DNA from 2 places in the Aestuariivita sp. genome. Region 2 is predicted to be linked to the other one. Evidence: riboswitches for the same ligand, from Rfam matches in the RefSeq annotation. Region 2 holds a riboswitch; the other holds the start of a gene.

Region 1 (6,975 bases), on a different contig from region 2:
TCCAGCGGCCGGCCCTGCTCGATGTCATCCAGCATCGAAGCGCGCGTGCGCCGGTCCGCCGTGTGAACGGAAAACGCCATGTTGCGCGCAACGATATCCTCGGAAAATCGCACGCCGCGCGCCTGGGCGACCGCCACGACTTCCTGCATCCCCTGGTGATAGAGCGCGCGTGTTTCCGGCACGTCGATCCAATCGCCAAGCGCGCGCCGGGTCATTGCCGACACCAGATGAAACGGGGTCAGCAGCGCCATCTTGGCCCAGATCTCGGGCATCGGATCGTCCAGACAAGCCATATCAAGCCCGGCGGCCTGTCCCGCTGCGGCCATCTCGCGGGCGGCGCTACAGGCACTGTCCGCAACCAGGGGGCCAAAGACAAAGCGCGTGACAGCCCCCGTGTGGCGCACCACACCCGGTTCCTGGACGCTGGCGGGGACATAGGTGACGCCGGCCAGCACATGGCGCGCGCCAAAAAGGTGGGCCAGAGTTTCGACGCCGAACAGCCCGTTCTGAAAGCTCAGGATGCGGGTGTGATCCCCGATCATCGGGCGCATGGCATCAGCGGCCTGTTCGGTATCCTGTCCCTTGACCGTGAAGACGCAGATATCGACGGGGCCGATCTCGGCCGGATCCGCGCTTACCATGGCGGGGCGCACGGTGATCCTGTCGGCTTCGGACACCAGCGTCAGCCCGTTTTCGATCAGAGCGTCACGGGTGCGGTTGCGGGCCAGAACATGGACCGGGGTACCGGACGCCTCAAGACGCGCGGTCAGGAACCCGCCGATCGCTCCGGCACCGACAACACCGATCTTCAGTCCCATGCCATGCTCCTGTTGTCCGGATATTGTCCGTCAGCATCTGGATCGCGCAAGCCCAAAAGGCAGGGGCCTAGGTACTCTGACCTGCCTCGGGGCGGCGCATGAACCTGGCCTGCGCGAACAGGGCCGCCGCTCCGGCCACGCCGATCAGGTCTGACATCAGGCTGCCTTCGATCATGAACAGGGCCACAAGGATCAGAGCGATGCGAATGATCGGCCCCGACTTGGCCCCGACCCACCAGCCCTGGACGCCGGATGACAGAAGGAACACGCCGAACGCGGCCGTTGCCCCGGCGCGCAGGATTTCCAACCATGTCCCATCCATCAACAGCGCGCTGTTGTAAAAGAACATGAACGGCACGATGAAGGCGGAAATGCCGATTTTGAACGACGCCACAGAGGTGGCCATCGGGTTCGCCCCTGAGATACCGGCGGCTGCATAGCTGGCCAGCGCCACGGGCGGTGTGATCGCCGAAACCACCGCAAAATAGAATACGAAGAAATGGGCGGTCAGCGCGGGAATGCCCAGCTGGATCAGACCGGGCGCGACGACTGATGCGGCCACGGCATAGGCCGCGGTTGTCGGCATGCCCATACCCAGCAGGATCGAGATGCACATCGCAAAGAACAGCGCCAGAAGCTGGTTGGCATCGGCAATGTTCAGCAGAACCGAAGAGAAGCGCGCGCCCACACCCGTGAGCGAGATCACCCCCACGATGATGCCCGCGCAGGCACAGACCGCGATGATTTGGATCGACATTGTTCCGGCCAGCTCAAAGGCCTTGGACACCGCGCCAAGGCCCATCCGGTAGGGGGTGAACCAACTGACCACAGCCGCCGCAGCCGTTGCCAGCGTGCCGGCCCGGATCACGGAGTATCCCATGAACAGGGCGACGATCAGGATGATGATCGGCAGGAACAGGAACACCCGGCGCGCCATGTCGCGGAACTTGGGCAGTTCGTCCTCGCGCATGCCGCGCATGCCCAGCTTGGCGGCTTCGAAATCGACCATGAAATAGATCGACACGAAGTAGAGGATCGCCGGAATGATCGCAGCCACGGCGATATCGGTATAGGGAATGCCCGTGATCTCGGCCATGATAAAGGCACCGGCCCCCATGATCGGCGGCATGATCTGACCGCCTGTGGAGGCGGCCGCCTCGACGGCCCCCGAGGTCGTGGGCCGGTAGCCGACCTTTTTCATCAGCGGGATGGTCAGCGATCCTGTCGCCACCACGTTGCCCGCCGAGGTGCCGTTGATCATCCCCATCAGACCCGAGGCAAAGATCGCCACCTTGGCAGGCCCGCCGCGCGAGCGACCGGCCGCTGCAAAGGCGAAGTTGACAAAGTAATCACCCACTTTCGAGGCCTGCAGGAAGGCCGCGAAGATGATGAACAGAATGATATATGTCGAGGACACGGCCGTGGTCGGCCCAAGGATCCCCGCATCGGTATAGACCTGGCTGAAAAAGCGCTGCCATGTGATATCGGGCGCGTTCAGGAAGCCGGGCAGCAGATCCCCGACAAAGACATAGACCAGGAAGACACCGGCGATGATGATCAGCGCAAGGCCCGCAACGCGGCGGGTCAGTTCCATGATCAGGGCCGTGCCAGCGACGGCGGCCAGGCTCATCCCGATCGGGGCGAAGGGCGTCCCGGTCGAGTTCCGCATCAGCGTGCCGAAGATCGTGATCAGGTAAAGCGCAACCGCGATACCGCAGACGCCCAGCACCACATCCGCCGGGGCAATCGCTCCGCGCACCCTCGGGCGCGTCCAGCCAATCAGGATACCCATGGCCGTGGCCACCAGAAGCGGTATGCCATAGTGATTGATTTCGGCTGCGCGAATACCGGCGTCGATACCGTTCCACATCACGCCACCGGCGATGTCACCGGCAAAGCCGATCGCGGTATAGCAGGCATAAAGCGCAGGCAGCAGCGTCAGCCACGCCAGCAGATCCAGCGGGTGTCGCCCGCCCTTGTCATTGTCGGGAAAGCTGCGCGCAGAATAGAGCAGGAAGCCCAGGATCAGCGCTCCGGCGATATGAATGATGCGGAAGTTCCAGGTTTCCATCGGGAAAACCGGCAGACCGGGAATATCAACGCCCGTCCAGCCGCGGATCGACCAGCCATTCAGGGCCGCCATGTGAAACAGCGCATAAAAGCCCGACAGGGCGGCGATGGCCAGATAGGTGCGCCCCTCGAACAGGCGGCGGTTGCCCTCGACGGGCTCGTCATCCACGCCTTCGGCAATCACGGGGCCTTCGGTGAGGTTTTCAGAGAGATCGGGCTTTTGCGCGTCTGTTGTCATGAGTGTGTCCTTCATCATGCCCAGCGCGCCCGGATATGGGGATCCCTGCTCAAGGCGATTTTTGTCACAATATCCTTGTGGGATGGGGCCGCGCCTGAAAGGCGCAGCCCCGCGTGTCATCAGACAGCTTTATCAGTTGCCGTGGATCTGATCGGCAGGAATGTCGGCACCTGCGTTTTCGATGAACCATTCAGCCGCACCGGGGTGCCATTTCATGACGCCGGCGTTCTTGGTCCAGTTCTCGGGCAGGGTCGAGCGTGCGGCACGGTGGATGTTCACCATACGCTCGTTGTCGGACATAACCACATCCACTGCGGCTTTCACGAAGCTTGCCGGCAGATCGCAGTTGGCAATCGCAAAGTTCCACATCGACACCGAGCGCGCATTGCTGTCCAGCGAGGTGTAGGTGTCAGCCGCGATTTCAAACGCGGCAACCGGGAACGCAGCCATGATCTTGGCTTGCTCTTCCTCGGTGAACTCGATGATGTTCACCTCGGTCTGAACTTCAAGCTGGCTGACCGCAGGAACAGGCACACCGGCTGCAAATGCGATGACGTCCAGCAGACCGTCCTGAAGCTGACCACCAAGGTCGGCCCAGCCACCGTTGCGGCGCTCATAGTTTACGCCCAGCTCATCCATCATGCGCGGAAAGTACGTGTCCGATGTCGAGCCCGCAGGTCCGAAACCGATGCGCGCACCGGCAGGAATATCCGAAATGGAGGTGATGCCCGAAGAGGCCAGGGCCGTCACGGAGAACGGTGTCTGATACATCGGGAACATCGCGCAGGCATTGGTCATTTGCAGACCGGGTGCGATCGGGTTGGTACCGGCGATGGATTCCGCCGCGGGGCCCATCGTGGTCATGCCGAACTGTGCGTCACCGGTGTGAACCAGCGCCATGTTCTGCATGGGGCCGCCTGTGACTTCGCCGCCGCCGGTGATGCCCAGCTCTTCGGCAACAAGGTTCGCCCAGCCCGAGCCGTAAGCGAAATAGGTGCCGCCCTGCGAGGCTGTGCCAACGGTAAAGCTTTCGGGCCAGCCGGTGCGGTCTGCGTGGCCATCAGCAAATGCAGCCGTGGCTGTCAGTGCTGTGGTGGCGATGAGTGCCATGAATTTCATATGTTTTCTCCCTACAGTAAACTCCCCGGCCCGGTTCGGACCGCGGCGCGAACCGGTGCTCTTGCACGTTCAGTTCACGATTTTGGACTTGCCCGATACCCTATCGTGATCTCAAGGGAAAGATAGACTCTGCATGATCACATTGCGGACAGGACGGTTTGCCTGTCGCAAGACGGCAGCAAGGCCCCGGCGATCGGCAGTTTTTGCCAGCCGATCTCGGAAATCCTTGCGAGACTCACCGCGCTGCGCAATGCTTGGCTCGATGGTGCCGGGCATGACAGTCATACCCGGCTTAAATGGGAACACGGTGCGGACGCTTGTCCAACTCCGTGACTGCCCCCGCAACTGTAGGCGGCGAGCAATCCTGAAACGTACCACTGGGCCAAAACGGGCTTGGGAAGGTTCAGGAAAGCGACGACCCGCAAGTCAGGAGACCTGCCATCTGCCGTTAACTCAAACCGGGCGGGGTGCCCCGGAGAAGGAGCAAGACAGGATGGACCGAGATGTCCTGACACCAATGCTGACTTCCCCGCGCGCCTGCCCAGCAGCGCGGAGGGCGCAATGCTTTTACAGAGAACACTTCTTCAACTGCAGGTGAAGGCCGACACGCCGGAACGTGCGCGCGAACTGGGACAACTGGGATACATGCAATGGCTGGGCGGATTGCCCGGAGGGTCGAATTACGAATTCGAAGCGATCCGCGCGTTTCTGCACGCGCGCCCCTTCATCGAGACCGACCCGCCGGTCGCGGTGTTTTGCGCGCTTTTGCAGAGCTCGCTCAGGAATCCGCTGCAGCCGCTGGATCTGACCCTGCCCAAGCCGCGACGGCGCGGCGGGGCCAATGAACGGCGCATGTCGATCTAGGCGATCAACTGGCCGCATAGTCGGCCAGAACCTCGCGGACAAGGCGCTGCATCCATTCGGCCTGGGCCTTGTCCGGTCCGCCCCGTGCGGGAACGCCCTGGGGCAGGCCCAGCAGATCGCCCCCGTAGATCACCGCGAAATGCCCCAGCGCGATCAGGTATGAGCCCATCTCGTTGAGATGAATGTCATCGGCAAACAGATCGCGGATATCGCTCAGGCCGGGGGCGCGCCCGGCTGCGATCTCGTCATAGGCGCGGGCCATGATCAGCGGGCCGGGGATCATGGTCATCTCGGGCATGTCTGGCGAGCGGTTGTCATTCACATAGGCCTGGATGCTCTCCCAGCGGGCCATTTCCAGCGGCAGGCGGTCGCGAAAGGGCAGGTGGCCTTCGGGGTCGTTGTTGTCATTGTCAAAACCCGGACCGCTCTCCACGTTCACCCAGCTTGCATAGAGCACGGATCGCGCCCCAGCCGCCCAGGCGTGTTCGGCCCAGCGCAGTGCCCAGATCTTTGACTCATGCGGCTCCAGCGTTGTGGTCAGTGCCACGCGTTCGGTGATCGCCAGAACGTCATATTCCGCCATCACCGCAGGCTGGCGGATGTCGGGCGATGTGGCATTGTTCCAGCGCCACTCCATCGGACTGCCTGGAATGGTGGCCTTGTCCAGACGCCCGCCGCGCATGCTGGTTGCGCGCACCATCAGTGTCAGAGGTGCCAGGATCGTATCCGTCAGACTGTGCCCGGACTGCACGACCCGCAGGGCCGGCAACCGCTCGGATGCCGCGGTCGGCGCGCCGGTAACAACCCACAGCAGGCTGAACATCGCCAGCACATGCGTCCAGCCACCCCATCTCCTGCGATCTGATCCCATATCACCCTCCTGACTGCGCATGCCTGCTGTTCAGGCTCTTGCGGTGCAACGAGATGTAGGGCGCCCCGCGACCAATTGGGAGACCTGCCGGGATTTTTGAGCATTCCGCAACCTGATGTGTCGTGGCTGATGTGTCCTGGCGGCCCTGTGGTGGCGCAAGCTCAAGCCTGCGCGTGAACCCCCAACAGCAGGCGTCGCGGGTCGCCGTTTGATGTGCCGATCAGATAGATGAGATAGGGCGCAAGAAAGACGATCCCAAGCGGCGGGGCCAACACCCCAAGGGCGATGCTGCCCGGCGTGAATCCGCCCCGCCAGGCCATCCAGATGCCGGACAAGACAAGATAACAGGCGAAATCGAAATTGAACTGGCCCTGCCATGTCATCTCGAGAATGGGAGCAATGAATGGTGTGATCAGGTTCAGCCCACCCTCCATCACCGCCATGATCGTGAGAAAGACAATGGCAAGGGTCATGAAGATCAGGCTGGTGCGAAACAGGGTCATGAAGTTTCTCCTTTCTTTGGGCCCAAGCTGGTCGCAGGCCGCCACATCGGGCCGACAATGACCAGCAAGACCAGGACGTTCCACAGGACGTTTGGCCTGTGACCCGATGCAATCGAGCCCAGGCTGTCAAAGACGAACCACGCGCAGGCCCCGTAAACCACGGATCTGCGAACGGCTTCGGGGGCCAGATCATGGGCGTGCTCGGACAGGTTCCAGATCATCACGGCCCATCCGATCAGAAAACCGCCCGCCAAAGCCGACAGGAACCTGATTTCTTCGGACGCGTAATCGGGAAAGCCGTCAACCGGCCATGTCAGGATATCAAGGCCCAGACGTGCAAGCTCATTCGTGGCCGGGATCGTGCCAAGGATCAAAGCCGGACCAAAACAGCCGATCACGATGGCCGATAGCCTGAGCCAGGATTTATGTGCTGCATGTGTTGCCATCTGTGACCTCGAAAAGACCCGGTTTGTCCCAGTCCTAGGGCCCGGT
Region 2 (6,975 bases):
CCGCGGCGGTATTCACGCTCGGAGGGGTGCGAGACATCCGCCATGTCCATTTCCGCGGCAAGGCGCTGGATATCGCCCGGTGCACCTTCCAGCAGCAGCGTATCGCCGACGCGCACAACCAGGTCATCAAGCTGGCGCCCGATGTTCTGGTTGCGCCGGTGCATGGCCAGCACATAGACGCCGAACCGCCGCCGGATGCGCAGGGACCCAAGGCTGCGCCCCACCATCTTGCAGCCCGGCGTGATCAGCACTTCGACGGTTGTTGTCTCGACAGCCGATACCTGATCCACGCGCTTGAGCGATTTGTTGCGCTGCAGGCTCAGCAATTCGGCCATGCGCGTGCGCAGCACCACCCGATCGCCGACCTGAAGCTCGACGCCCTGCAGATTGCGCCTGAGCGACACATCGCCCCGCACCACGTCGATCAGACGCACGCCTTCGCGTTTGAAAAGCTGCACGCCCAGCACCTCGCGCCCGATCAGGTTGGACTCCGGCGGGATGACGGCCTCGGTAAAGAACTTCATCTGCGAGCGATCACTCAGCAGGGTCGCCATGCTGTCGCGATCCGGCAGAAGGCGCGGACCTACAAAGCGCATATAGATCATGCCCCAGGCGACCAGAACGATGCCCAGCGGCGTGACTTCGAAAATCGTGAACGGAGCCAGGCCCTGGGCGCGCGCCACACCATCCACCAGCAGGTTGGTCGATGTCCCGATCAGGGTCAGTGTGCCCCCCAGAATGGCCCCATAGCTGAGCGGAATCAGCAACTTGCTGGCCGACACGCCCAATGTGCGCGCAAGCTGAACAAAGACCGGGATCATCACCACCACCACCGGCGTGTTGGACACGACCGCCGACGCCAGCACCACGAAACCCATCAACAGCGCAATGGCCAGTTTCGGATTTGTGCCGGCCTGTCTTTCCGCCTGTCTTGTGAACGCGTTAAGCGCCCCGGTGCGCACCAGTGCGCCCATGATGATGAACATCGCCGCAATCGTCCAGGGTGCGGGGTTGGACAACACCTGCAAGCCCGCCTCATAGGGCAGGACACCCAGCACCAGCATCATCGCAACGCCGCTGAGGGCGACCACTTCGGTGGGGAAGGTTTCGCGCAGGAACAGCACGAACATGCCCGCCACGATGGACAGGGTGACAATCGCCGCCGTGGTCTCGCTCAGTTCAAGAAAACCCATCTGCGTTCCGATGCATGATTTTTCAGCGGCCAGTTTCGTCCAGCTTGACAGGTACGGCAAGCGCCGGGGTCCGTCGCGGCTGAACCAGAAAGACACCGGCCAGGATCAGGCCGGCGGCGAGCCAGAAATAGGGAGAATAGCTTTCGGACAAGATCACCATGGCCCAGAATATGCCGGTTGCGGTAACCGCATATCCCACCTGTGCGGTGAAAACCGAACCGGCGCGCCCCACCAGCCATACATATGTGGCATAGATCACCGCATGGATAAGTGAAGAGGCGATCAGCGCGACTTCGGGCGCGCCATAGGGGCGGATCGGGTTGATGAAGGCACCGGTGCCCAGCGCCAGCGGGCACACGATGACCATGCCGACAAGCGAGGCCCCCAGAATAACCTGGATGGCGTCCAGACCGCCCAGACCCCAGCGCGCGACATAGTTCCCCTCGAAGGCGTAAAACACCACCGCGATCATCGACACCGCCACCCAGGGCAGCATGGCAGGATCGGGCAGGCTTGCCCTGGGCAGAACCAGCACCAACACTCCGATCAGCCCGAGGCAAAGGCCGGCAAAGCGGCGCGGCTCGAACCGCTCCAGGCTCAGCAACAGGGCGATGGGAAAGGCCGCCATCGGCACCAGCGACATCAGCACCGATTGCACGCCCGCGGGCAGATGGATCAGCGCCTGATAGGACGCGGCATTGGGCACGACGGTGCCGATCAGCGCGATCACCGCATATACACGCAAGGCCGCCGGCGTGAGCGACAGCCTGCGCCCCCTGATCGCGCAATACGCGCCAAGCACGAAAGCCGAAATCAACAGTTGCCAGAAGATCAGGCCGAAATGGCGATACCCGGTGCTGACGGCAATCTTGGACAAGGGTTGCGTCAACCCCCAGCCGGCCCCCATGATCAGCAGGACGCCGGTGAAGAACACCAGCTCCCTGCGGCTCACGGAGCGGCCTCCTGCAAACGCCCTCCGACGCGCACCATGGCAATGGATTTCGCCAGACCCGAGCGGTCCTCGGTCTCGACAAAGACGCCCGACAGGGTCGCCTCACCCAGGGCCGGGTTGAAGCGCGCCTTCGGCATCCCGGTGATGAAGCGGCGGAGGGGTTCTTCCTTGTCCATGCCGATGACCGAATTGTAATCGCCACACATCCCGGCATCACTGAGATAGGCGGTACCGCCAGGCAGGATCTGCGCATCGGCGGTGGGCACATGGGTATGGGTTCCCACAACCAGGCTGACGCGGCCATCACAATAGTGCCCCATCGCCATTTTCTCCGAGGTGGCCTCGCAATGCATATCGACAATCGCGGCCTGCACCATGCCGCCGGGCGGATGGGCTTTGAGCACCGGCTCCAGCGCCGAAAAGGGATCATCAAAGGGCCGCTTCATGAACACCTGGCCCAGCACCTGCGCCACCAGCACCTTGCGCCCGCCAGGCGCGTCAAACACCCGGTAGCCGCGCCCCGGTGCCCCCTTGGCATAGTTCAGAGGCCGCAGAATGCGCAGGTCCTGCCCGATGGCCTGCATCATGTCCTTCTGGTCAAACGCATGATCGCCCAGCGTGACGCAATCGGCACCGGCATCGAACAGCCCCTTGGCGTGTTCGCCGGACAGACCCATGCCATTGGTTGCGTTCTCGCCATTGACGATCACGAAATCCAGCCGCCAGTCCCGGCGCAACCGCGGCAGATGCGTGGCCACCCCGGTGCGGCCCGATCGGCCCATCACATCGCCCAGAAACAGAATTCTCATGTCATCCCACGTAAAGCGGCCATGCCATCCGGGCAAGCCGGGAAATCACCGGCCCCCTCTCTTTCTGGTCTGAAATACCCCGGGGGAGGCGCAGCCGGGGGCAGAGCCCCCGTGATCCCGCCCTCAGCGCATGCCCAAGGCTTCCTTGTACATCTCCAACACCGCCTCTTCTTCTGCGATATCGTCGGAATCGCGCTTGCGCAGGGCGATCACCTTTCGCATGACGCGGGTGTCATAGCCGCGGCCCTTGGCTTCGGCCATGACCTCTTTCTGCTGATCAGCGATGTCCTTTTTCTCGGCCTCCAGCCGTTCGAAACGTTCGATGAACTGACGCAGCTCATCTGCGGTAACGCGGTAGGTGGCATCGGTGGAGGTATCGGACATGAAGCGGCTCCCAGAAAATCAGGTGACAGAGTGAAGCCCGTTCGTACCCGCGCGCGCCATGCGTCGCAAGACGCAGAATCACTCCGGCGCGTCGTTATCGCGCCTTGATAGAACCTTGCAGCAGCGCTACGCATGAGTGGCTTTGGTTCGACGGGGCGACTCGTCGTTAAAGGGAACGTGGTGCGGCTGGTGACGGCCAACTCCATGACTGCCCCCGCAACTGTAGGCGGATAGCGAGGCCGGAACATGCCACTGTGTGCCCGATCGGGAAGCACGGGAAGGCCCGGTCAAGCGATGACCCGCAAGTCAGGAGACCTGCCAGGGCGCTCACCTTCATTCAGCGCGGGGCGTGCTGAGATGAACGGAGCCTAGGCCCGGAATGGTGACGCAACATCGCACCGTTTGGGCAAGGACCATCCTTTCCAAACCGACCTGAACACATTGTCTGGAAAGGACACCACCACATGAAACGATTGCTGACATCCGCGTCTTGTCTGGCTTTGAGCCTGTCGGCTCAGCCGGTCTTTGCCCAAGACGCTCTTGATCTTGGCGTGATCTCTGTCACCGCCGCCGCCGAACCTCTTGAGATCCTGCGCACCGGTACCTCGGTCGAGGTGCTGGGGGCCGATGATGCGCTTGTCGTGCCGGGCGATGTGCAACTTACAGATGCCCTGCGCCGCATTCCCGGCGTCAGTGTCTTGCAGAACGGCCCCGCCGGCACGGCGGCAACTGTGCGCATTCGAGGCGCGCAGGAACGCTATTCGGCGGTTTATGTCGATGGCATCAAGGTGAATGACCCCTCTTCGACCTCGGGCGAGTATGGCAATTTCGGAGCCTTCGGCATCGGGGCCCTGGCCGGCGTCGAGATCCTGAAAGGGTCTCAATCGGCGCTTTATGGCGGTTCGGCGGTGGTCGGTGTGATCAATGTGTTCACCCTGCCGGATCTGGATGGCCCTGATGGTGTCCAACAGCGCGCCGAACTGATGTTCGGCAGCTTCAACACCGTGGCCGGAGCCTATTCCTATAGCCGCAAAAGCGGGGACTGGAGCGTGGCTTTTGGCCTTGCGACGGCGCAAAGCGACGGGTTTTCGGCGGGCGACGAAAACCTTGGGAATACTGAAAATGACGGGTTTCGCGAAACCCGGCTGAGTTTCGGGGCTGCCTATCAGGCCAGCGACAGCATCAGCATCGGCATGAACGGGTTTTACTCGACGGGCGAGTCCGATTTCGACGAAGGCACAGGTACGGGTCCGGTCGATGGCACACCCGGCGATGAAACCGCAAGCCGCGATGAAATGGGCCTGCGCCTGTTTGCAAAGATCGACGCGGGTGGCATGTGGAGTCACGAGGGATCGGCCTCGTACTTCAATGTCGACCGCCGGCTGTCATCCGTAACCGTGGCTCCGGGCAGTTTCCAGCCGTTTACCAGTCAGTTCGAGGGCGAGCGCCAGCGCTTTGACTGGCAATCGAATGCCCAGATCAACCAACAGGTTCGTCTGTCCATGGGCGCGGATTTCGAAAAGCTGATCTCGAAATCCAGCTCCATTCCGGGGGGCAGCGCAGCCACCTATAACCGCGGGCTGTTTGCCGAGGTGCTCTATAGCCCCACCAATGACCTCGATATCATCGGCTCGGTGCGCTATGATGACAACTCGCAATTCGGAGACGCCACCACCGGTCGGCTGGCGGTCAGTTATCGCCCAAACGATGCGCTGACCCTGCGCGGTGTTCTGGCCACGGGATTCCGCCCGCCGGTACCCGGCGAGCTCTTCGCGTCCTTCCCGGACCCGCTCTATCCGTTCTTCGGCAATCCGAACCTTGCGCCTGAGGACAGCCAGAGTATCGAACTGGGCTTTGACTGGGCATTCAGCCCCAATGCTGTGGTCAGCGCGACGCTGTTTCGCAACGAGATCGACAATCTCGTGCAATTCGCCCCCTGCCCTGTGACGATTGATTTCGTGCTGTTCTCTTGTGATCCCGGCACATTCTCGACACTGGCCAACACAGCTGGAACCACCACCTTCGAAGGTCTCGAGTTCCAGTATGCCCATGCGTTTTCCGATCGCGTGGCTATGACGCTGGCCTATACCTATCTGGATGCGGCCACGGCCACCGGTGCCTTGCTGCCTCGGGTCGCGGAACATGAGCTGTTCGTGGGTCTGGACCTGAGCCTGACTGACCGGCTGGCAAGCCAGTTGGCCATCACCTACATGGCCGACCGGGCACCGGACACAGCGCCGGTGCAGCAACTGCCCGATTTCACCGTGGTGGATCTGAGTTTCACCTATGACGTGAGCGACACGACCGAGGCCTATGTGGCGGTGAAGAACCTGTTTGATGAACAATATCAGCAGGTCGCAGGTTATGGCGCGGCGGATCGCTCGATTTATGTCGGGGTCCGTGCGAATTTCTAGGCTCATATGCACCCTGACGGCGCTGCTTCTGGGCAGCGCCGCGGGCACAGCTATGGCCGCAGAACAGCCCCGGCGGGTGGTGTCCATCAACCTTTGCACCGATCAGCTGGCCTTGTTGCTGGCTGATGAGGGACAGCTGATCTCGGTCAGCAAACTGGCGCATGATCCGCAGAGTTCCGCCTTGTTCGAGGCGGCACGCGCGCTGCCCGGCAACGGATCGCGCGCCGAGGAGGTCTATCTGCTGGAGCCTGATCTGGTTCTGGCGGGGACGTTCACGGATGCATCCACCGTTCAGATGCTGCGCAGCCTGGGCATAAGGGTCGAGATTTTTGCGCCGGCCCGGTCTCTTGCGGAAATCGCCGAGCGGATGCGCCAGATGGGGGCCGCCTTGGGGCGCGAAACAAGGGCAGAGGCGCAAGTGGCCGCCTTTGAGGCCGAGTTGGCCGCGCTGACGGTGGCGATGCGTCCAAGGCCGCGCGCGGCACTTTACTATGTCAACAGCTACACCGCCGGGGACCGGTCGCTGGCCTCGGACATTCTGAAGATCGCGGGCTTTGACAATGTCGCCTCTGAACTGGGTCTGGATTGGGGTGGTGTTCTGCCGCTTGAGACCCTGGTGATGCTGGCCCCGGATGTCATCATTCAGGGGCGCGATTATCCCGGGCAGGCGCGCGCCGAAGATACTCTGCATCACCCTGCGCTGGCGTCGCTGCGTGGCACATTGCAGGCCGGAGAGCTGACGGATCGCGACTGGATCTGCGGCACGCCACAGGTTCTGAGCGCGATCCGTGACATGCGCGATCTGCGCCTGTCGATGGAGGACCTGCAATGAGGGTGGCGCTGGGCCTGGTCGCCCTGTGCGGGGTGTTGTTCGTGATGTCTCTGGTCTCGGGACAGGTGACGGCGGGCATCGGGGAAAGCCTGTCTGCGCTGTTTGCGCGCGATGGTCTGCCGCTGAGCGTGGTGATGCAGGAAATCCGCCTGCCGCGCGCGCTTCTGGCGGTGATGGTTGGCGCGTCGCTGGGCATGGCCGGAGCGGCGATGCAGGGTTTGCTGCGCAATCCGCTGGCCGAGCCGGGGCTGATCGGGGTGTCCGGCTCTGCTGCTTTGGGTGCGGTTCTGGCGATCCAGACCGGGCTCAGCCTGCTGTTCCCGCTGGCCCTGCCGCTGGCGGCTTTGGCCGGGGCGGTCATCGCGGTGCTGCTTATTCTGACGCTGGCGGG

The links. Region 2 has a riboswitch for cobalamin ahead of WAO69_RS07140 (TonB-dependent receptor plug domain-containing protein). Riboswitches for the same ligand answer to the same signal wherever they lie in the genome.
Region 1: it holds a riboswitch for cobalamin, as region 2 does, so the genes downstream of both, WAO69_RS09130 (hypothetical protein) here and WAO69_RS07140 (TonB-dependent receptor plug domain-containing protein) in region 2, are expected to answer to the same signal.

The regions. Positions count from the first base shown of each region.
Region 1 covers NZ_JBASXK010000088.1:21,308-28,282, forward strand. Annotated here, with positions in the region: gene WAO69_RS09115 (ketopantoate reductase family protein) at 1-818, opposite strand, end outside; gene WAO69_RS09120 (TRAP transporter permease) at 886-3,126, opposite strand; gene WAO69_RS09125 (TAXI family TRAP transporter solute-binding subunit) at 3,259-4,245, opposite strand; cobalamin riboswitch at 4,492-4,702, shown strand; gene WAO69_RS09130 (hypothetical protein) at 4,807-5,109, shown strand; gene WAO69_RS09135 (hypothetical protein) at 5,114-5,980, opposite strand; gene WAO69_RS09140 (hypothetical protein) at 6,142-6,483, opposite strand; gene WAO69_RS09145 (hypothetical protein) at 6,480-6,929, opposite strand.
Region 2 covers NZ_JBASXK010000072.1:12,849-19,823, forward strand. Annotated here, with positions in the region: gene WAO69_RS07120 (SLC13 family permease) at 1-1,193, opposite strand, end outside; gene WAO69_RS07125 (DMT family transporter) at 1,216-2,145, opposite strand; gene WAO69_RS07130 (TIGR00282 family metallophosphoesterase) at 2,142-2,954, opposite strand; gene WAO69_RS07135 (DUF2312 domain-containing protein) at 3,078-3,338, opposite strand; cobalamin riboswitch at 3,464-3,675, shown strand; gene WAO69_RS07140 (TonB-dependent receptor plug domain-containing protein) at 3,803-5,752, shown strand; gene WAO69_RS07145 (ABC transporter substrate-binding protein) at 5,832-6,584, shown strand; gene WAO69_RS07150 (FecCD family ABC transporter permease) at 6,581-6,975, shown strand, end outside.